Regions from separate parts of the Aurantiacibacter gilvus genome, predicted to be linked through region 4. Evidence: predicted binding sites of a transcription regulator. Region 4 holds the regulator's gene; each other region holds the start of a gene.
The links. The regulator LexA, encoded in region 4, represses DNA repair genes until DNA is damaged. The targets are predictions, from matches to a motif close to GTTCCNCNCTTGTTCT.
Positions count from the first base shown of each region.

Region 1: AAEO60_RS07010 (ImuA family protein) is a predicted target of LexA. The motif match lies at 1,769-1,784, and genes of this name have one in related genera.
Region 2: recA (recombinase RecA) is a predicted target of LexA. The motif match lies at 1,649-1,664, and genes of this name have one in related genera.
Region 3: AAEO60_RS06980 (error-prone DNA polymerase) is a predicted target of LexA. The motif match lies at 1,676-1,691, and genes of this name have one in related genera.

Region 1 covers NZ_JBBYHV010000001.1:1,424,281-1,428,477, reverse strand. The annotation lists gene AAEO60_RS07020 (sodium-dependent transporter) at 1-1,172, shown strand, start outside; gene AAEO60_RS07015 (pyridoxamine 5'-phosphate oxidase family protein) at 1,230-1,697, opposite strand; gene AAEO60_RS07010 (ImuA family protein) at 1,802-2,521, shown strand; gene AAEO60_RS07005 (DUF6504 family protein) at 2,436-4,040, shown strand; gene AAEO60_RS07000 (TerC family protein) at 4,051-4,197, opposite strand, start outside.
Region 2 covers NZ_JBBYHV010000001.1:1,626,854-1,631,050, reverse strand. The annotation lists gene AAEO60_RS08030 (DUF4139 domain-containing protein) at 1-1,583, shown strand, start outside; gene recA (recombinase RecA) at 1,740-2,807, shown strand; gene AAEO60_RS08020 (class I SAM-dependent methyltransferase) at 2,987-3,814, shown strand; gene alaS (alanine--tRNA ligase) at 3,865-4,197, shown strand, end outside.
Region 3 covers NZ_JBBYHV010000001.1:1,418,182-1,422,378, reverse strand. The annotation lists gene AAEO60_RS06990 (MFS transporter) at 1-1,066, opposite strand, end outside; gene AAEO60_RS06985 (PilZ domain-containing protein) at 1,160-1,549, opposite strand; gene AAEO60_RS06980 (error-prone DNA polymerase) at 1,694-4,197, shown strand, end outside.
Region 4 covers NZ_JBBYHV010000001.1:1,196,151-1,200,347, reverse strand. The annotation lists gene trpC (indole-3-glycerol phosphate synthase TrpC) at 1-116, shown strand, start outside; gene AAEO60_RS05880 (DUF3597 domain-containing protein) at 207-602, shown strand; gene moaC (cyclic pyranopterin monophosphate synthase MoaC) at 679-1,149, shown strand; gene AAEO60_RS05870 (molybdopterin molybdotransferase MoeA) at 1,155-2,345, shown strand; gene lexA (transcriptional repressor LexA) at 2,416-3,087, shown strand; gene AAEO60_RS05860 (ComEC/Rec2 family competence protein) at 3,152-4,197, opposite strand, start outside.

The DNA.
Region 1 (4,197 bases), 230 kb from region 4:
ACATTCTCGCCAGCATGGGCGTGCTCGCGGCCTTCCTGATCCTCAGCTTCTACTGCGTCGTGGGCGGCTGGGTGCTCTATTACATCGGCGTTTTCTTCGTCGACATCTTCAATAGCGGGATTTCGGGCGGAGCTTTCACCGACCAGTCGGCAGAGCAGATCGAAAGCCTGTTCCCGACAATGATCGGCAGCGCCGGGTGGACCGTCGGCCTCGACGCACTGTTCCTCGGCATTACGCTCTACTTCGTTGCGCGCGGCGTGAGCGGAGGTATCGAGTTCGTCGCCAAGTGGCTGATGCCGGCCTTCTTCGTCCTGCTGATCCTCATCACGGTTTATGGTGCCTTCGGCGGTGCCTTCAACCAGACGCTGGAATACCTGTTCACCTTCGAGCCGGAAAAGCTCACCGGACCGATAATGCTCGCAGCCCTCGGGCAGGCCTTCTTCTCGCTCTCGCTGGGTGTGGCGGGCATGATTACCTACGGCAGCTATGTCGGCCGCAACGTCAACCTGGCCAGCACGTCGGCGCTGATCAGCGGGGCTGATACCGCGGTCGCCCTGATCGCCGGCCTGTGCATCTTCCCCATCGTGTTCTCGGCCGGTCTTTCCGTCAGCGCCGGGCCGGGGCTGATGTTCCAGACCCTGCCGCATGCCTTCCAGGAAATGCCGTTCGGGTCGGTGGTAGGCTTGGCCTTCTTCGTCATGGTTGGGTTTGCCGCTCTCACCAGTTCTGTGGCCCTGCTGGAAGTGCCGGTGGCGTGGATGATCGACAAGTTCCGCGTCGTGCGCGTGTTCAGCGCGATCATCGTCGGTTTCGGTGCGCTGGTGCTGGGCGCGCTTGCCGCGTTGTCGTTCAATGTGCTGTCCGACTGGCACCCGCTGGATTTCATCCCCATTTTCGAAGGGCAGGGCTTTTTCGATGTGCTCGACGGGCTGACGGCAAAGTTCTTCATGCCTATCGGGGCGATCCTCACCGCGCTGTTCATCGGCTGGGTGGCTGATCGCAAGCTGGTGGATATCGAGAACGGCCTCGGCGGGGCGCTGCACCTGACCTGGCTGGCGCTGGTGCGCTTTGTCTGTCCGATCGCCTTGGCTGCCATCCTGGTTGTCGGTTTGCTGCCCGAAGAGGAGCCAGCGGAAGCTCCCGATGCTGCCGAGCAGGTGGAAGCGGAATAGCAAAAGGGCCGCCACCCGGTTGCGGATAGCGGCCCCTTTCGGGCGGTTTCGGTAGGATCAGAGCACGACTTCGGCGTGCTCCTCCTTGGCTTCCTCGCGGCTGTCGAATCCCAGCAGCATCTTGGCATTGTCGAAGAAGCCCATGTCGCTGTTCCAGATTTCGGCCTGGCCCAGGTCCATGCGCAGCATCAACAGCCGGGGATCGTCCTTGCCGTCGAACCATGCCTCGATCATCGGGCTCCAGTGCTGTTCCAGCCGCTCACGGCTGGTTTCTTCGGTGAGCCGTCCGGAGAATCGGGCGAACATGTCGTGGTCCTTGCCCGCGAAAGTCGCGGTGGCCGGTCCCATGCGGGCGAGGCCATGGTCGCGGCTGGTGAAGAACCAGATCGCGCTATCGGCGTCCTTGTCCAGTTGCGCGGTCATCGGCACGGCCTTTTCAGGCGCGCTGTCCAGCTGCAGGAACAGGTAGGGGCTGTCGGCCAGGGCGGTCCAGAAGCGGTTCTTGAGTTCGTCGGGGGTGCTCATTTTCTGTCTCCTTTACCTAACCAATGGATTGGGGAGGGGGGAAGTTCCGGACTTGCCCTGAAGCCCGCATCGGAACATAAAAGGAACACAGGAGTCGATTCGGTATGGATACCAGCACACTGCTCAAGGCAGGTCAGCTGGCCGGTCGTGCTGCCAGCAACCCCCGTTGGCAGCCGGGCCTGCCGCTAGCGCTGCACAGCGAGATATTTGCCCCCGCCGCAGAGGCGAGCGGGGCCGGTGCGGCGCTGGCCTTCGCGCGCCAGGTGCTGGACGGGACGGACAGCGCCACGCTGGAGGAGCGCAGTGTGCTGTGGGTGCAGGATACCCGCGCGATCCGGCTGGGCGGGCGGCCTTACCGCGCGGGACTGCCTGAGGGATTGCGTCACCGCGTGGTCCATGTCGCCGCCAAGACGCCCGAGGACGCGCTGTTCGCCATGGAGGAGGGGCTGCGCTGCCGTGACCTTGCCGCCGTGGTGGGAGAGATTGCGGGCAATCCCAAGGCGCTCGACTTCACCGCCTCGCGCCGCCTCAGCCTGACGGCGGAGAAGCACGGCGTACCATTGCTACTGGTGCGGCTCGATGCCGCGCCGGACCTCAGCTCGGCGCGCATGCGCTGGCGGCTGGCTTCTGCCCCCAGTTCCCCGCCGCGCTGGAACGTGGCCGCGCCGGGCCGTGCCGTCTGGCAGGCCGAGCTGTTCCGTGCCCGCTCCCACTTGCCCGGAGAATGGATCCTGCGCGATGAGCCCGACCGCCTCACCGCCCAGCGCATCGCCAGCCCCGCCGCGCCGGATCATGGCGATCTGGTGCGCGCAGCTGGCGCTTGATCGCTGGCGGCACTCCGAAGACTGCACGCCCGGGGAAGGGCCTGACGCCGCTCCGCTGGCGCTGATCATCGAGACCGCGCATGGTCCGCGGGTGGAAGCGCCCAACCATGCCGCGCGCGCGGAAGGCGTGGCGAAAGGCATGATGCTGGCCGACGCGCGCACACTTTGCCCTGCGCTCGACGTGCGTCCGGCAGACCCGGCGGGTGACCTCGCCTTCCTCGAACGGCTGGCGATCTGGGCACAGCGCTGGGGGCCGTGGAGCGCGATCGACCCGCCTGACGGCGTACTGGTGGACGTGACCGCCGTTGCCCACCTGTTCGGCGGCGAGGCGCGGTTGCTGGCGGACGTCGCCGCCCGCTGCGCGGCGCGCGGGCTGGAGGTGCGAAGCGCCATTGCGCCGACTGCCGGGGCCGCATGGGCGCTGGCCCATTTCGCCGCTGACAGCACTATCCTTGCCAGCGACGACGATGCCATGGCGCGGCTGGCGGACCTGCCGGTGGCGGCGCTGCGGCTCGACAACGACGTGCTGCTGGTGCTGCGCCGCCTCGGCCTCAAGCGGCTGCACGACCTTGCCGATATCGAGGAGGGCCGCGCCGGGCGGGACAAGCTGCAGCGCCGCTTCCGCACCCGCCGCTCGCCCTCGGCCAATCCGCTGATCCGGCTCGACCAGCTGCTGGGCCGCGTGCCCGAACCGCTGCTGCCGGTGGTCCCCGTCGCCATGCCCATGGTGCAGCGCCGCCTGATGGAGCCGATCCGTCACCGCGAACTGCTCGACCAGGTGGTGGCAGACCTCGCCGCTAACATGGCCCGCGCGCTGGAGGCGAGGGGCGAGGGAGCGCGCCGCCTGCAACTGGGCATGTGGCGCGTCGATGGCGAGGTGCTGCTGCGCGACCTCGAACTGGCCGCCGCCACCCGCGATGCCGCGCACGTGTGCCGCCTGTTTGCCGACCGGCTCGACGATGTCGACGCAGGCTTCGGCATCGAGATGCTGCGATTGCGTGCAAACTGGTCCGAACCGCTCAAGCTGGGACAGGCGGACCTTGAAGCTGCGGCGGAGAGCCACGGCACCTCGCTCGCCGCCTGTATCGACCGGCTGACCACGCGGCTGGGCAAGGCGGCGGTGCAGCGCCCGGTCCCGCGCGCCAGCCACATTCCCGAACGCGCGCAGGGCTGGCAGCCGCCGCTGGAGCCCGAATCCGCGAGCCAGGGCGAGCTGGCTTTCCACACACGGCCCCTGAAGCTGCTCGACCGGCCCGAACGCATATCCGTGCTCTACGCCGCGCCCGAAGGCTATCCGCGCCGCTTCCGCTGGCGGGGAGAGGTCTGCGAAGTCACCCGTGTCGAGGGCCCGGAGCGGATTGCGCCGGAATGGTGGCGCGAACGCGGCTCCACCCGCCTGCGTGACTACTACCGCGTGGAGGACGATCACGGCCGCCGTTACTGGATCTACCGCAACGGGTTGCCGGATGACGGGCGCGGGGGGATGCCGGACTGGTTCTTGCAGGGGCTGTTCGGGTGAATTCCCGACCTCAGCCCGCTGCCTCTTTCGCCTTCGCCCGCCGGTTGCGCTGAACTATGTTGAGGATCTCGACGCCGACCGAGAAACCCATGGCGACGTAGACATAGCCCTTGGGCACGTGGACGCCGAAGCCGTCGGCGATCAGCACCAGTCCGAT
Region 2 (4,197 bases), 430 kb from region 4:
TGCCCCTGCTGGCCATGGCAGCCCCCGCCGCCGCGCAGGACCGCGCCGTGGTCGAGGCTTCCGAGCCCAGCGACCTGGCGGTGACGGTCTACCGCGATCCCTCTCGCCGCGAGTGGCAGCGGCTCAATCCGGATTGGCCGCAGGGTTTTGCCATGATCAGCGAGACGCGCAGCGTTACCCTGCCGCCAGGGGAATCGCGCATTCGCTTTGAGGGCGTGGCCGAAGGCATGGTGGCGGTCTCTGCCATCGTCACCGGCCTGCCCGGCGGGACAATCGAGAAGAACCGCAATGCCGACCTGCTCAGCCCCGCCGCATTGGTGGACGGTTCGCTGGGCAACCGCGTGCGCATCACCCGCACCAATCCCGCCAGTGGCGAAGCGACCAGCGAAAGCGCCATTGTCCGCACCCGCGCCGACGGCGGGCTCGTGCTGCAGACCGCGGCCGGATACGAGGCGGTACGCTGTTCGGGCTTGCCCGAGGGGCTAAGTTTCGATTCGATCCCTGACGGCCTCTCGTCCGAGCCGGTGTTCTCCATCGACACCCGCGACGAGAGCGGCGGCACCTATACTGTCACGCTCACCTATCTTGCCTGGGGCTTCGACTGGGAGGCGAGCTATGTCGCCACCCTGCACGAAGGGCGCGACAGCGACGATGTGCGCTTCGACCTCACCAGCTGGCTGACGATCCTCAACGACAACGGCCAGAGCTTCGAGAATGCCGAGCTGTTGGCCGTGGCGGGCACGCTCAATATCGAGAGCGATTTCGAAGGCCTGTCCGACCCGCCCGAAGCGCGGCCCTTGCGGCTCACCTGCTATCCCATTGGCAGCACCGCGCGCGGATCGCCGGTGCCGCGCAATGTGCCGCCTCCACCGCCGCCGCCACCGGCTCCGGGCTATGCGAACGAAGAACGGATCGTCGTAACCGCTGCCCGTGCGGGCATGGCCGACATGGAGATGAACTCTCCCATGGCTGTAATGGCAGGCGAGGAGCAGCTGGGTGATCTCAAGCTCTACCGCGTGCCCGTGCCGGTGGACGTCAACGCGCAAGGCCTGAAGCAGGTGGCTTTCCTGCGCGAAGAAGGTGTCGAAGGCGTGCTGATGTACCAGGGGGACTGCACGCCCTGGACCAGCGATACCGGCTTCCATCCCGCGCGCATGCGCCTTGAAACGGTCAACGACGAAGACCACGGGCTTGGTGTCGCCTTGCCTTCGGGGACCATTTCGGTCTTCGAGCGCAGCCCTGCTGGCGAGCTGCTCATCGCGGAGGAGAACCTGCGCGACTATGCCGATGGCCAGGATGTCGAACTGGAGCTTGGCGAAAGCAGGCAGGTATCCTTGAGCTGCCGTTACGAAGGCAATCGACTGGACGATACGCCCGGTGAACGCTGGCGGGAAATGACGGCGGAGCTCACCAATGCCAATCCTGTCCCGGTCATCGTGCGGCTAAACCTCGGTAATCCCGCCCAGTGGCGCCTGCGCGGCGTGCGTGAGCGGCTGAAGGACGGCCAGCGAATCGTCGAGGTCGAAGTGCCGGGGAACGGCACTCGTGAACTTAGCTGGCGGATTCGTCCGGCCAGCGAATAGCTCTTTGGAACAGCCAGTTAAGCTGCGCTGACCCGCAGAAATCTGCCATTTCACGGAAAAACTTTGTTCCACTCTTGTTCTCACGGAACAAAGTGAGTACAACCGCAGTCGTTGAAGAGTTGAAGCCAACCCTAGCGAACTGACGGAGGCCATGTCATGGCAGGTGCAAATCTGAAATTGGTTGAAAAGGAATCCAACGTGGACCGTCAGAAGGCGCTCGATGCAGCTCTCGCGCAGATTGATCGCGCATTCGGCAAGGGCTCGGCCATGAAGCTGGGCTCGAAGGAAACGATGAATGTGGAATCGATCTCCACCGGCTCGCTCGGCCTCGATATCGCGCTGGGCATCGGCGGCCTGCCGAAGGGCCGCGTGATCGAGGTCTACGGGCCGGAAAGCTCGGGCAAGACCACGCTGGCGCTGCACGTGCTGGCAGAGGCACAGAAGGCCGGCGGTACGGTTGCCTTTATCGACGCCGAACACGCGCTCGATCCGGTCTATGCCAAGAAGCTGGGCGTCGATATCGACGAGCTGATCATTTCGCAGCCCGATACGGGTGAGCAGGCGCTCGAGATCACCGATACGCTGGTACGCTCGAACGCGATTGACGTGCTGGTGGTCGACTCGGTCGCCGCGCTGGTGCCGCGCGCCGAGATCGAAGGCGAGATGGGCGACAGCCACGTCGGCCTGCAGGCGCGCCTCATGTCGCAGTCGCTGCGCAAGCTGACCGGCTCGATCAACCGCTCGAAGTGCATGGTGATCTTCATCAACCAGCTGCGCATGAAGATCGGCGTGATGTACGGCAATCCCGAAACGACCACGGGCGGCAACGCGCTCAAGTTCTACGCTTCGGTCCGCCTCGACATCCGCCGCACCGGCCAGATCAAGGACCGCGATGAAGTCGTCGGCAATTCCACCCGCGTCAAGGTGGTGAAGAACAAGGTCGCCCCGCCGTTCAAGCAGGTCGAGTTCGACATCATGTACGGCGAGGGCATTTCCAAGATCGGCGAGATTCTCGATCTCGGCGTGAAGGCCGGCGTGGTCGAGAAGAGCGGCTCGTGGTTCAGCTACGACTCTGTGCGCATCGGCCAGGGCCGAGAGAACGCCAAGACCTTCCTCAAGGAAAACCCCGAAGTTTGCGACAAGTTGGAGGCTGCAATTCGCGGCAAAACCGACGAAGTCGCCGAGGAGATGATGACCGGCCCGGACGCGGACCCGGAAGACTGATCCTCAAGAAGGTGTGGGGCGTGACAATTCCCTCCAGGACACTGTCACACCTGTAACACCTTGCGAAACCGGAGCCGGCGACAGTGGCCTAGAATCGGCCACTACCGCCGGCTTCTTCGCATTTGACCAATTGTCTAGCGCACCTATGCGCGATAAGCGCCGCGCAAGGAGAACGGGGCATGGTCGACAAAAGCGAATGGCAGGGCAAGAGCGGAGAAACCTGGGCCGCCGAATGGCGCCGGACGGACCGCAGCTTTTCGTACCTGACCGAACGCCTGCTCCAGCGCACCCGTGACTTTACCTTCCGCAAGGTCCTTGATGTCGGCTGCGGCGCTGGCGAACTCTCACTGGCGCTCGCCCGCGGGCGTCCGGGCATCACCGTCACCGGCGTCGATGTTTCGCCGCAGCTGGTCGAAGTTGCACGGGAGCGCGGTGCACACCTCGCCAACCTGACCTTTGAACTGGCAGACGCCTCGGAATGGACAGAAAGCGACGACAAGTCTGCGGACTTGCTCGTATCGCGGCATGGCGTGATGTTCTTTGATGATCCTTCGGCGGCATTCGCCAACCTCGCCAGGCAAGCAGGTTCGCCAGCCAGCCTGTTGTTCTCGTGTTTCCGGGCAGTGCAGGAAAACCCCTTCTTCACCGAGATAATGCGCCTGCTGCCTGCCGCCCCACCTCCTGCGGACCCCGATGCTCCCGGACCGTTTGCCTTCGCCGACCGGGACCGGGTCATTCCTATCCTTCGCGCCGGTGGCTGGGAGAACATCAGTTTCGAGAAGTTCGATTTTCCGATGGTCGCGGGTGCGGGTGACGATCCGATCGAGGAAGCGCGCAACTACTTCTCCGTTATCGGGCCGGCAGCCCGTGCGGCAGCGGAAATGGACGAGGCCGCGCGCGGGCGCTTCTTTGACCGGATTCGCGAGCTTGCATCACGCAATTGCCGCGAAGGAATAGTCTCGCTGCCGGCGGCGGCCTGGATCGTTTCTGCCACCAAGGTGGCATAGCCGCGCAAGGCGGCTTGCCGGATAGGCCAAGGCACCCTAATTCGCCTGCCATGACTTCGACCAACGATATCCGCCGCGCCTTCCTCGATTTCTTCGCGGCCAACGATCACCTCGTGGTGCCTTCTGCGCCGCTGGTGCCGTACAACGATCCGACGCTGATGTTCGTCAACGCGGGCATGGTGCCCTTCAAGAACGTCTTCACCGGTGTCGAGACGGCTCCGGCCCCGCGCGCGGTGAGCAGCCAGAAGTGCGTGCGCGCCGGCGGCAAGCACAACGATCTCGACAATGTCGGCTATACCGCGCGCCATCTGACCTTCTTCGAAATGCTCGGCAACTTCAGCTTTGGCGACTATTTCAAGGAACGCGCGATCGAGCAGGCCTGG
Region 3 (4,197 bases), 220 kb from region 4:
CAAGCAGGACGATGGCGGTGACTTCACCCGCTGTGGGCAGGCCGTCGAGGCCTTCGACCACGACCCCCAGCACGACGATATTGGCAAGGATCGCGGCAGCGCCGCCAAGGATCACCGCCTTCGATCCGAATGTCCGCGCCAGCAGGCCCGCGCTCAGTCCGCCGACGATCGACAGGTTGCCCTGCCAGAAGCTCGCCCGCACCGCCTGTTCCAGCGTGAACCCGGCCGTCGTCAGCAGTTCCGGCGTCCAGTTGAGCAGGCCGTAGACCAGCGTCGTCGCCGCCGAGAAGCTGATGACCATGGCAATGTTGAGTCGCAGGTTGCTGCGATGGAAGGTGCCGATCCGCTCGCCGGGCGCGGCAGCGTCACTGCTTTCGGTTTCGGGTAGCAGCTCGATTGCGGGGTCGATCACCAGCGCGGCGTTCTTCTGCGCGCGTTCCCTGTTGCCTCGGGCCAGCAGGAAGCCCGGCGGCTCACGCAGGATGAGGATAACGATGACGGCGAGGGCAACCGATCCGCCCGCGAAGATCAGGAAGGCGCCGCGCCAGCCATATTCGGGCAGCAGCAGCGGGATCACCGCCGCGCTGATCGAGATGCCCACGGGGATGCCGATCGACAGCAGCGAGATGGAATGCGGGCGCCACTTCTCGTTCACCCAGTCGCTCACCAGTGCCAGGGCGTTGGGATAGGCGGCACCGAAGCCCAGTCCGCCCAGCGCGCGCACGGCGGCCATTTCCCATACGCTGTTGGTATAGGCCGCCGCCGCGGTCGAGGCACTGAAGATCAGGCAGGCGATGAAGAGCGATTTGAGCCGGCCCAGCCGGTCACCCAGCATGCCGCCGAAAAACGATCCGAAACCCATGCCGAACAGCGATGCTGCCAGAGCAGGCCCGAAATCCGCGCGGTCTATGCCCCATTCCTCAAGGATGACCGGTGTGACGAGCGACAGCGATTGCAGGTCGATCCCGTCGATCACCAGCAGCATCAGCCCGAAGGCGATGACGAGCACCTGGAACGGACGCAGCGGCACGTCCGCCATTGCGGCACTGAAGGTCTTCTGGGTCACCTCTCATGTCCTCCCGTGCCGGGTCTGGGCCCGGCTTGGAGGGGAGTGTGTCACTTGCAGAGGCGCGCGTCTACTCGGTTTCGCGGGGCGGTTTCAGCCGACGAAGCGGGTGGGCGGGGCGCTGCCTCCGCCTGCGTCACCGCCTGCCGGGTGTACCAGTCGCGGACCGGCGGGGGCTGCTTCGGCAAGATCCTGTACAGCCTTGGCGGAAATGGGCCGGTCGAACTGCACACCGCACATGCCCGGCTTGGTCCAGATCACATGGCAATAGGCCTCGTGCAGGTCCCAGTCGAGAATGGCGCTGGCACCTTTGGCGGGCGGGCTGTCGGTGACGAATCGGGCGCCGTCGGTAGAGATGTCGTAGAGGCGGCCCTGTCGTTCGCCGCTGGGCATGGCCAGGGTGGCGAAGCAATCGACACGGGTTCTGGGCTTGGCTCGCTGTTCGGTCACCGATACCGGTTTTGCGCTGCCGAACAGTTTCATCGCGATGTCCCCTTGTTGTTATTCGCCTTGCCTGCCCGCTGGTTGGTTAAGCTCGCCACAATGCGGAAGGTTAACTTCCATTTGCCGTACCTGCTGGCCCTTGGGTGTCTTGGCTTGGCCTGAGTAAGAACATATATAGAACACATGCCCGACGCGCCGCTTACACCCGACAAGCGCACGATCAGGCTCGACCCCGATGCGGTCGAGCCGCCTGTACGCGCGCCGTTCGTCGAGCTGGGGCTGGTGAGCTGTTTCAGCTTCCTGCGCGGGGCTTCCGATGCGGTGGACCTGGTACTGACCGCGCGTCAGTTGGGCTATGACGCCATCGGGATTGCCGATGCCAATTCGATGGCCGGCGTGGTGCGCATTCACAGCGAGGCGAAAACGCTCAAGCTGCGCCCGGTGATCGGCTGCCGGATCGAGACGGTGGAGGGGCTGGCCTTCCTCGCTTACCCGGTGGACCGGGCGGCTTACGGGCGATTGTGCCAGCTGGTCTCTGCCGGGCGCATGGGTAGGCTCGACGGCGGATGGCAGGACAAGGGCGTATGCGAGATCTCGCTGGAGATGCTCGCTGCCTACGGGGAAGGCGTGGAACTGGTGCTGCTGCCCCCGCGCGACCTTGCCGCGCAGTTCACCGTGCCGGGCTGGGCGAGCAACGTGGTGGCGCTGGATGGCGGTACGCGCGAAGGCTTGGCCAGCGGTGACCTGTCCGACCTGCTGCCGCATCTCGTCGCCGGCCTTGCGGGCCTGCACCATGTCGCTGCCAGCTATCTCTACGCGGGTGACGACATTGCCCGGATCGACCGGCTCGACGCCCTGGCGCGGGCCAACGGGCTGAAACTGCTCGCTACCAACGACGTGCACTATCACGCGCCGGATCGCCGTCCCTTGCAGGACGTCATGACCGCGATCCGTCACAAGACCACGGTGGCAAGGGCAGGGCACCTGCTGCACGCCAATGCCGAACGCCACCTCAAGGGCCCCGAGGCGATGGTGCGGCTGTTCACCCGCTGGCCGCACGCGATTACCGCGGCGCGCGCGCTGGCCGACATGTGCTGCTTCAGCCTCGACGAGCTGCGCTACGAGTATCCGGAGGAGATCTATCCCGAAGGAATGGGGCCGCAGGAATACCTCGAGGCCGAGACCTGGAAGGGCGCGGCGCGGCGTTATCCGTCCGGCGTGCCCGATTCGGTGCGGGTCACCTTGCGGCGCGAGCTGGACCTGATCGGCAAGCTGGGCCTCGCGCGCTACTTCCTCACCATCAAGGATGTGGTCGATTTCGCGCGCGGGCAGGAACCGCCGATCCTGTGCCAGGGACGCGGCTCGGCGGCCAATTCGGCGGTCTGCTATTGCCTCGAGATCACCAGTGTCGATCCGGCCAAGCACCAGCTGCTGTTCGACCGCTTCATCTCCGAAGACCGCAACGAGCCGCCCGATATCGACGTCGATTTCGAGCACGAGCGACGCGAGGAGGTGATCCAGTACCTCTACCGCAAATATGGCCGCCATCGCGCCGGGCTCTGCGCCACGGTGATCCACTACCGGCCGCGCATGGCCGTGCGCGAGGTGGGCAAGGTGATGGGCCTGTCGGAAGACGTCACCTCTGCGCTTGCCCGCACCGTCTGGGGCTCCATGGGGCGCGAGATCGGTGCCAAGCACGTCAGCGAGATCGGCATGGACCTGGCCGATCCGCACCTCAAGCGCGTGCTCAAGCTGACCGAGCAGATGATCGGCATGCCCCGCCACCTGGGCCAGCATGTCGGCGGCTTCATCCTGACGCAGGGCGCGCTGACCGAGACCGTGCCGATCGGCAACGGCGCCATGCCCGACCGCACCTTCATCGAGTGGGACAAGGACGACATAGACGCGCTCGGCATCCTCAAGGTCGACGTGCTGGCGCTGGGCATGCTCACCTGCATCCGCAAGTGCCTCGACCTGCTGGAGGACCACCACGACCGCCGGCTGACGCTGGCCACGGTCCCGCGCGAGGACCCGGAGACCTACGAGATGCTGCGGAAGGGCGATTCGCTGGGTGTGTTCCAGGTCGAGAGCCGGGCGCAGATGAACATGTTGCCGCGCCTGCGCCCGCGCGAGTTCTATGACCTCGTCATCCAGGTCGCCATCGTGCGGCCGGGGCCGATCCAGGGCGACATGGTGCACCCCTACCTCAAGCGCCGCCGCGGGGCGGAGCAGGTGCTGCTGCCCGCGCCGTCACCCGAACACGGGCCCCCGGACGAGCTGTCCTCTATCCTCGAGCGCACGTTGGGCGTGCCGATCTTCCAGGAGCAGGCGATGAAGATCGCACTCGACGCGGCGAAGTTCTCCGGCGCCGAGGCCAATCGCCTGCGCAAGGCCATGGCGACCTTCCGCAGCCGCGGCATGGTGCACGAATTGCAGGAGCTGATGGTGGGGCGCATGATTTCGCGCGGCTACGACCCCGACTTTGCCGAACGCTGCTTCAACCAGATCAAGGGCTTTGGCGAATACGGCTTCCCGGAGAGCCACGCCGCCAGCTTCGCGCACCTCGTCTACGTCTCCAGCTGGCTGAAGTGCCACTTCCCCGCCGCCTTCGCCTGCGGCCTGCTCAACTCGCAGCCGATGGGCTTTTACGCCCCTGCGCAGATCGTCCGCGACGCGCGCGAGCACGG
Region 4 (4,197 bases):
CCCACGCCGACTGCCAGCGGCTCGCCGGGTCGGGCGTCAGGTGTTTCCTGGTAGGTGAGAGCCTTATGCGGCAGGATGACATCGTCGCTGCCACGCAAGAGCTGCTCAACGGCTGACTTCTTCGGGACACATCGGCGCGCCAAGCGTTGATGCGAGCAAGGCCGAACGCAACCGCGACCGGTCGCCACCTGAAGAAGGAACATACAATGGGAATTTTCAGCTCGATCAAGGATGCCATCTTCGGTTCTGACGAAGCAGAGGCAACTCCGGCCACCAAGGGTGCCAGCAAGGCGCCTTCTGCTTCCACTTCGAGCGGGTTCGGTCGTGCCGACACCAAGGGCGAAGCGATCGACGAAGTCGACCTCGAAGCCGTGCTCGACGCCAAGGACGGTTCCGACAAGTTCAACTGGCGCACCTCGATCGTCGACCTGATGAAGCTGGTCGGCCTCGAGCCCAGCTATGAGAACCGCAAGGAGCTGGCGCACGAACTGGGCGACACGGACTATTCGGGCAAGGCCGAGGAAAACATCGCCCTGCACGCCCACGTGATGGAGAAGCTCGCCGAAAACGGCGCCAAGGTTCCCCAGAGCCTGCGCGGCTAAGATCCCGCGCCTGCGTTAGCTCGCTGTTGCCCGTGATTTGTTGAACATTGTGGCCGATCTGCGATAGGTCGCCCGCATGGGAAATCTCACTCATCTCGACGATACCGGTGCCGCGCGCATGGTGGACGTCGGCGGCAAGGCCGAAACGGCTCGCAGTGCTACCGCTGCGGGCCGTATTCGCATGGCTCCGGCAACCTTGCAGGCCGTGCGCGAAGGCAGCGGCCCCAAGGGCGACGTGCTCTCCGCCGCGCGTATCGCTGGCATCATGGCCGCCAAGAAGACCGGCGACCTGATCCCGCTGTGCCATCCGCTGGCGCTGGATACGGTCAGCGTCGATTTTGCCTTCTCCGTTGACGCCGTGGAAGTGACGGCCCGCGCTGCCCTGACCGGCAAGACGGGGGTAGAGATGGAAGCCCTCACCGCCGCTTCGGTCGCACTGCTCACGCTCTACGACATGGCCAAGGCGCTGGAAAAAGGCATGGTGATCGAAAACGTCCGCCTGCTCGAAAAGACTGGCGGCAAGAGCGGCGACTGGCGGGCGGAGTGAGCGACATGCTGTCGCTGGACGAGGCGCAGGCGCGGTTGCATGAGCTGGCGCAGCCACTGCCACCGGAAGAGCTTCCTGTCGAACTGGCAGTCGGTCGCTATCTCGCCGAACCTTTGCTGGCACAACGAACACAGCCATCAACCGATCTCTCGGCCATGGATGGCTACGCCTTGCGCGAGGATGACATTGCAGGTCCGTGGCAGGTGGTGGGCGAAAGCGCGGCGGGCCATCCCTTTAAGGGTAAACTGGAAGCCACGCAGGCTGTGCGCATCTCCACAGGAGCGCTGATGCCGGAAGGTGCTGGTGCGGTCTTGTTACAGGAGAATGCCAGACGCGATGGCGACACACTCGTTCTGGACAACGATGATGGGCCCACGTCGCGCCACGTTCGTCGCAGAGGTTTCGATTTCGCTGCCGGCGACCAACTTCTGACAGCGGGATTCCGCATCGAACCGCCGCAAGTAGCACTCGCTCTTTCAGCCGGACATTCCGGCATCACTGTGCATGCTTTGCCACGCTTGGCAATTCTCGATTCGGGTGACGAACTGGTTGCTGATCCGGCTAGCTGCGAACCGCACCAGATTCCTGCCAGTAATGGCGCCATGCTGGCGTCGCTGGCGATACCATTCGCCGCGGATGTTATCCGCCTTGGTCCAGTGCCTGACACGCTGGACGCCATGCTTGGTGCTCTGGACAGGGCGGGCGATGTCGACGTCATTGTCACCAGCGGCGGCGCATCAGTTGGCGATCACGACCTCGTCAGACCTGCGCTTGAACAGTGGGGCGCCAGCATCGACTTCTGGAAAGTCGCGATCAAGCCGGGCAAGCCCTTGCTGATCGCCCGTAAAGGTCGGCAATGGATTATTGGCCTGCCCGGCAATCCGGTCTCGAGCTATGTCACCGCGTATCTCTTCCTGCTGCCACTCTTGCGGAGGCTGGCAGGCGCTGAGTTTCCCGATCCGGAACCGATCACCGTCTGTCTCGCACGGTCACTGCCAGCGACCGGAAATCGTGACGAGTTCGTACGCGGCTACCTCGACAAGGGGTTGGCCTTTCCCCTCAGCCAGCAGGACAGCAGCGGCCTAAGAGCCTTGGCCCATGCACAGGTCTTGATCCACCGCCCTGCCAATTCCCCTGCGGCGCCGATCGACACCATCGCGAGCGCCTTTCCCCTCCAAAATGGCGGTATCGCTTGACTTGAGCGAATCTGTTTCATAATTGTTCCGCATTCGTTCCAAACTGGAACATTGCAGAAGGGGCTTGCCCATGTTGACTGCCAAGCAGCACGAATTGCTGTTGTTCATCAACCGTCGGCTCGAAGAAAGCGGCATTTCGCCCAGCTTCGAGGAAATGAAGGATGCGCTCGACCTGAAGAGCAAGTCGGGCGTGCACCGCCTGATCTCGGCTTTGGAAGAACGCGGCTTTATCCGCCGCCTCGCCAACCGTGCACGAGCGCTCGAAGTGGTGAAGATGCCGGAGAATGTCGGCAGCAAGGGTGCGGAAGCCGTTGCCAAGGTAACGACTGCGCCCACCAGCCAGCCAGCCCCTGCCAACGACGTGATCGAGATCCCGTTGCACGGCAAGATCGCCGCCGGTGTCCCGATCGAGGCGTTGGAAAGCGACCGGTCGCTGCCGGTTCCCGCCGCCCTGCTCGGCCCGGGCGATCACTATGCGCTGGAAGTTTCCGGCGACTCGATGATCGAAGCGGGCATTTTCGACGGCGACTTTGCCCTCGTGAAGAAGGCCGACACCGCCCGCGATGGCGATATCGTGGTGGCCCTGGTCAACGACGAGGAAGCCACGCTGAAGTACCTCTATCATGATGGCGGCCGTATCCGGCTAGACCCGGCCAACGGTGCCTATGATCCGCAGGTCTATGAAGGCAGCCAGGTCAAGGTACAGGGCAAGCTCGCAGGCTTGCTGCGGCGCTACCACTAAGGTTTTATCGGGTTTCAGACGGGGGCGGCATCGCGGGATGTCGCCCCCGTTTGCATGTATGGCGTCAATCCTCGCGTCGCCCGCGCCACCAGCCATGTTCGCCCTGCCCCTCGGCGACCGTGGTCACGCGCGGTTCCTCGTCCAGCACAATGGCCAGACCGCCGCTCTGCGACAGCATGCGTCCGTCGGCCTTGAGCCAGCGCGGCTCGCATGAGCGCGGCAGCCAGCGGTCCGAAACGACGATGTCGGCGCGCTCGCAGGCGGCAGCCAGCGCCCGTTCGGCCACGATATCGCGGCTACGGCTCATCAGCAGTTCCCACTCGCGCCCGCCACGCTCCAGCGTGATGGCGCAGAAATCGCGGCTGCACCGTGCACCGGGCCATTCGTCGAGCGTGACCGGCTCACCTTCGACCCCCGCCAGTTCGAGCAGGTTGTCGCGCGTGAAGCTGCTCTGGGTATCGCGCAGGACGAGCAGGCGATCACCCTCGCCCGTTATCCCGACGTGGCGGCCGTCGCCCGATACCAGCACGTCCGGGATCGGTGTGAGCCACAGCATGATCGTGGCCGCCATGGCCGGCGCAAAGCCCCAGAGCCGCGCCTTTCCGCGCCATAGCGCCAGCCAAAGGCCTCCCCCCACGAACAGCAGGATCGTCACCACGTCCATCTGCGGGAACAGCTTCACCGCTCCGGGTTGGCCGGAGGTGAAGTGGGCGATCCACAGCAGCAGGTCGAGCGACTTGCCCGCCAGCCACCAGACCGGCGCCCCTGCCCCGACCAGGTCGAACACCAGCGCCACGGCAATCAGCGGCATGGAAATGAAGGTGACAAGCGGGATGGCGATGACATTGGCGAAGGCCCCGTAGACGCCCGCGCGGTGGAAGTGGAAAAGCACGATCGGCATCAGCGCGATCTCGATCACCAGCCCTGTCACCAAGAGCATGAAGGCCCGCCGCGCGAACCACTTGCCCCGTCCTTCCTCGCGCGGCTTGAGGAAGCGCTTCACCGGCTCTGCATTGTGCAGCGCGACAATGGCGATGACGGCCGCAAAACTCATCTGGAAGCTGGGGCCGACCAGGCTTTCCGGCCAGAGCAACAACACGGCCATGGCGG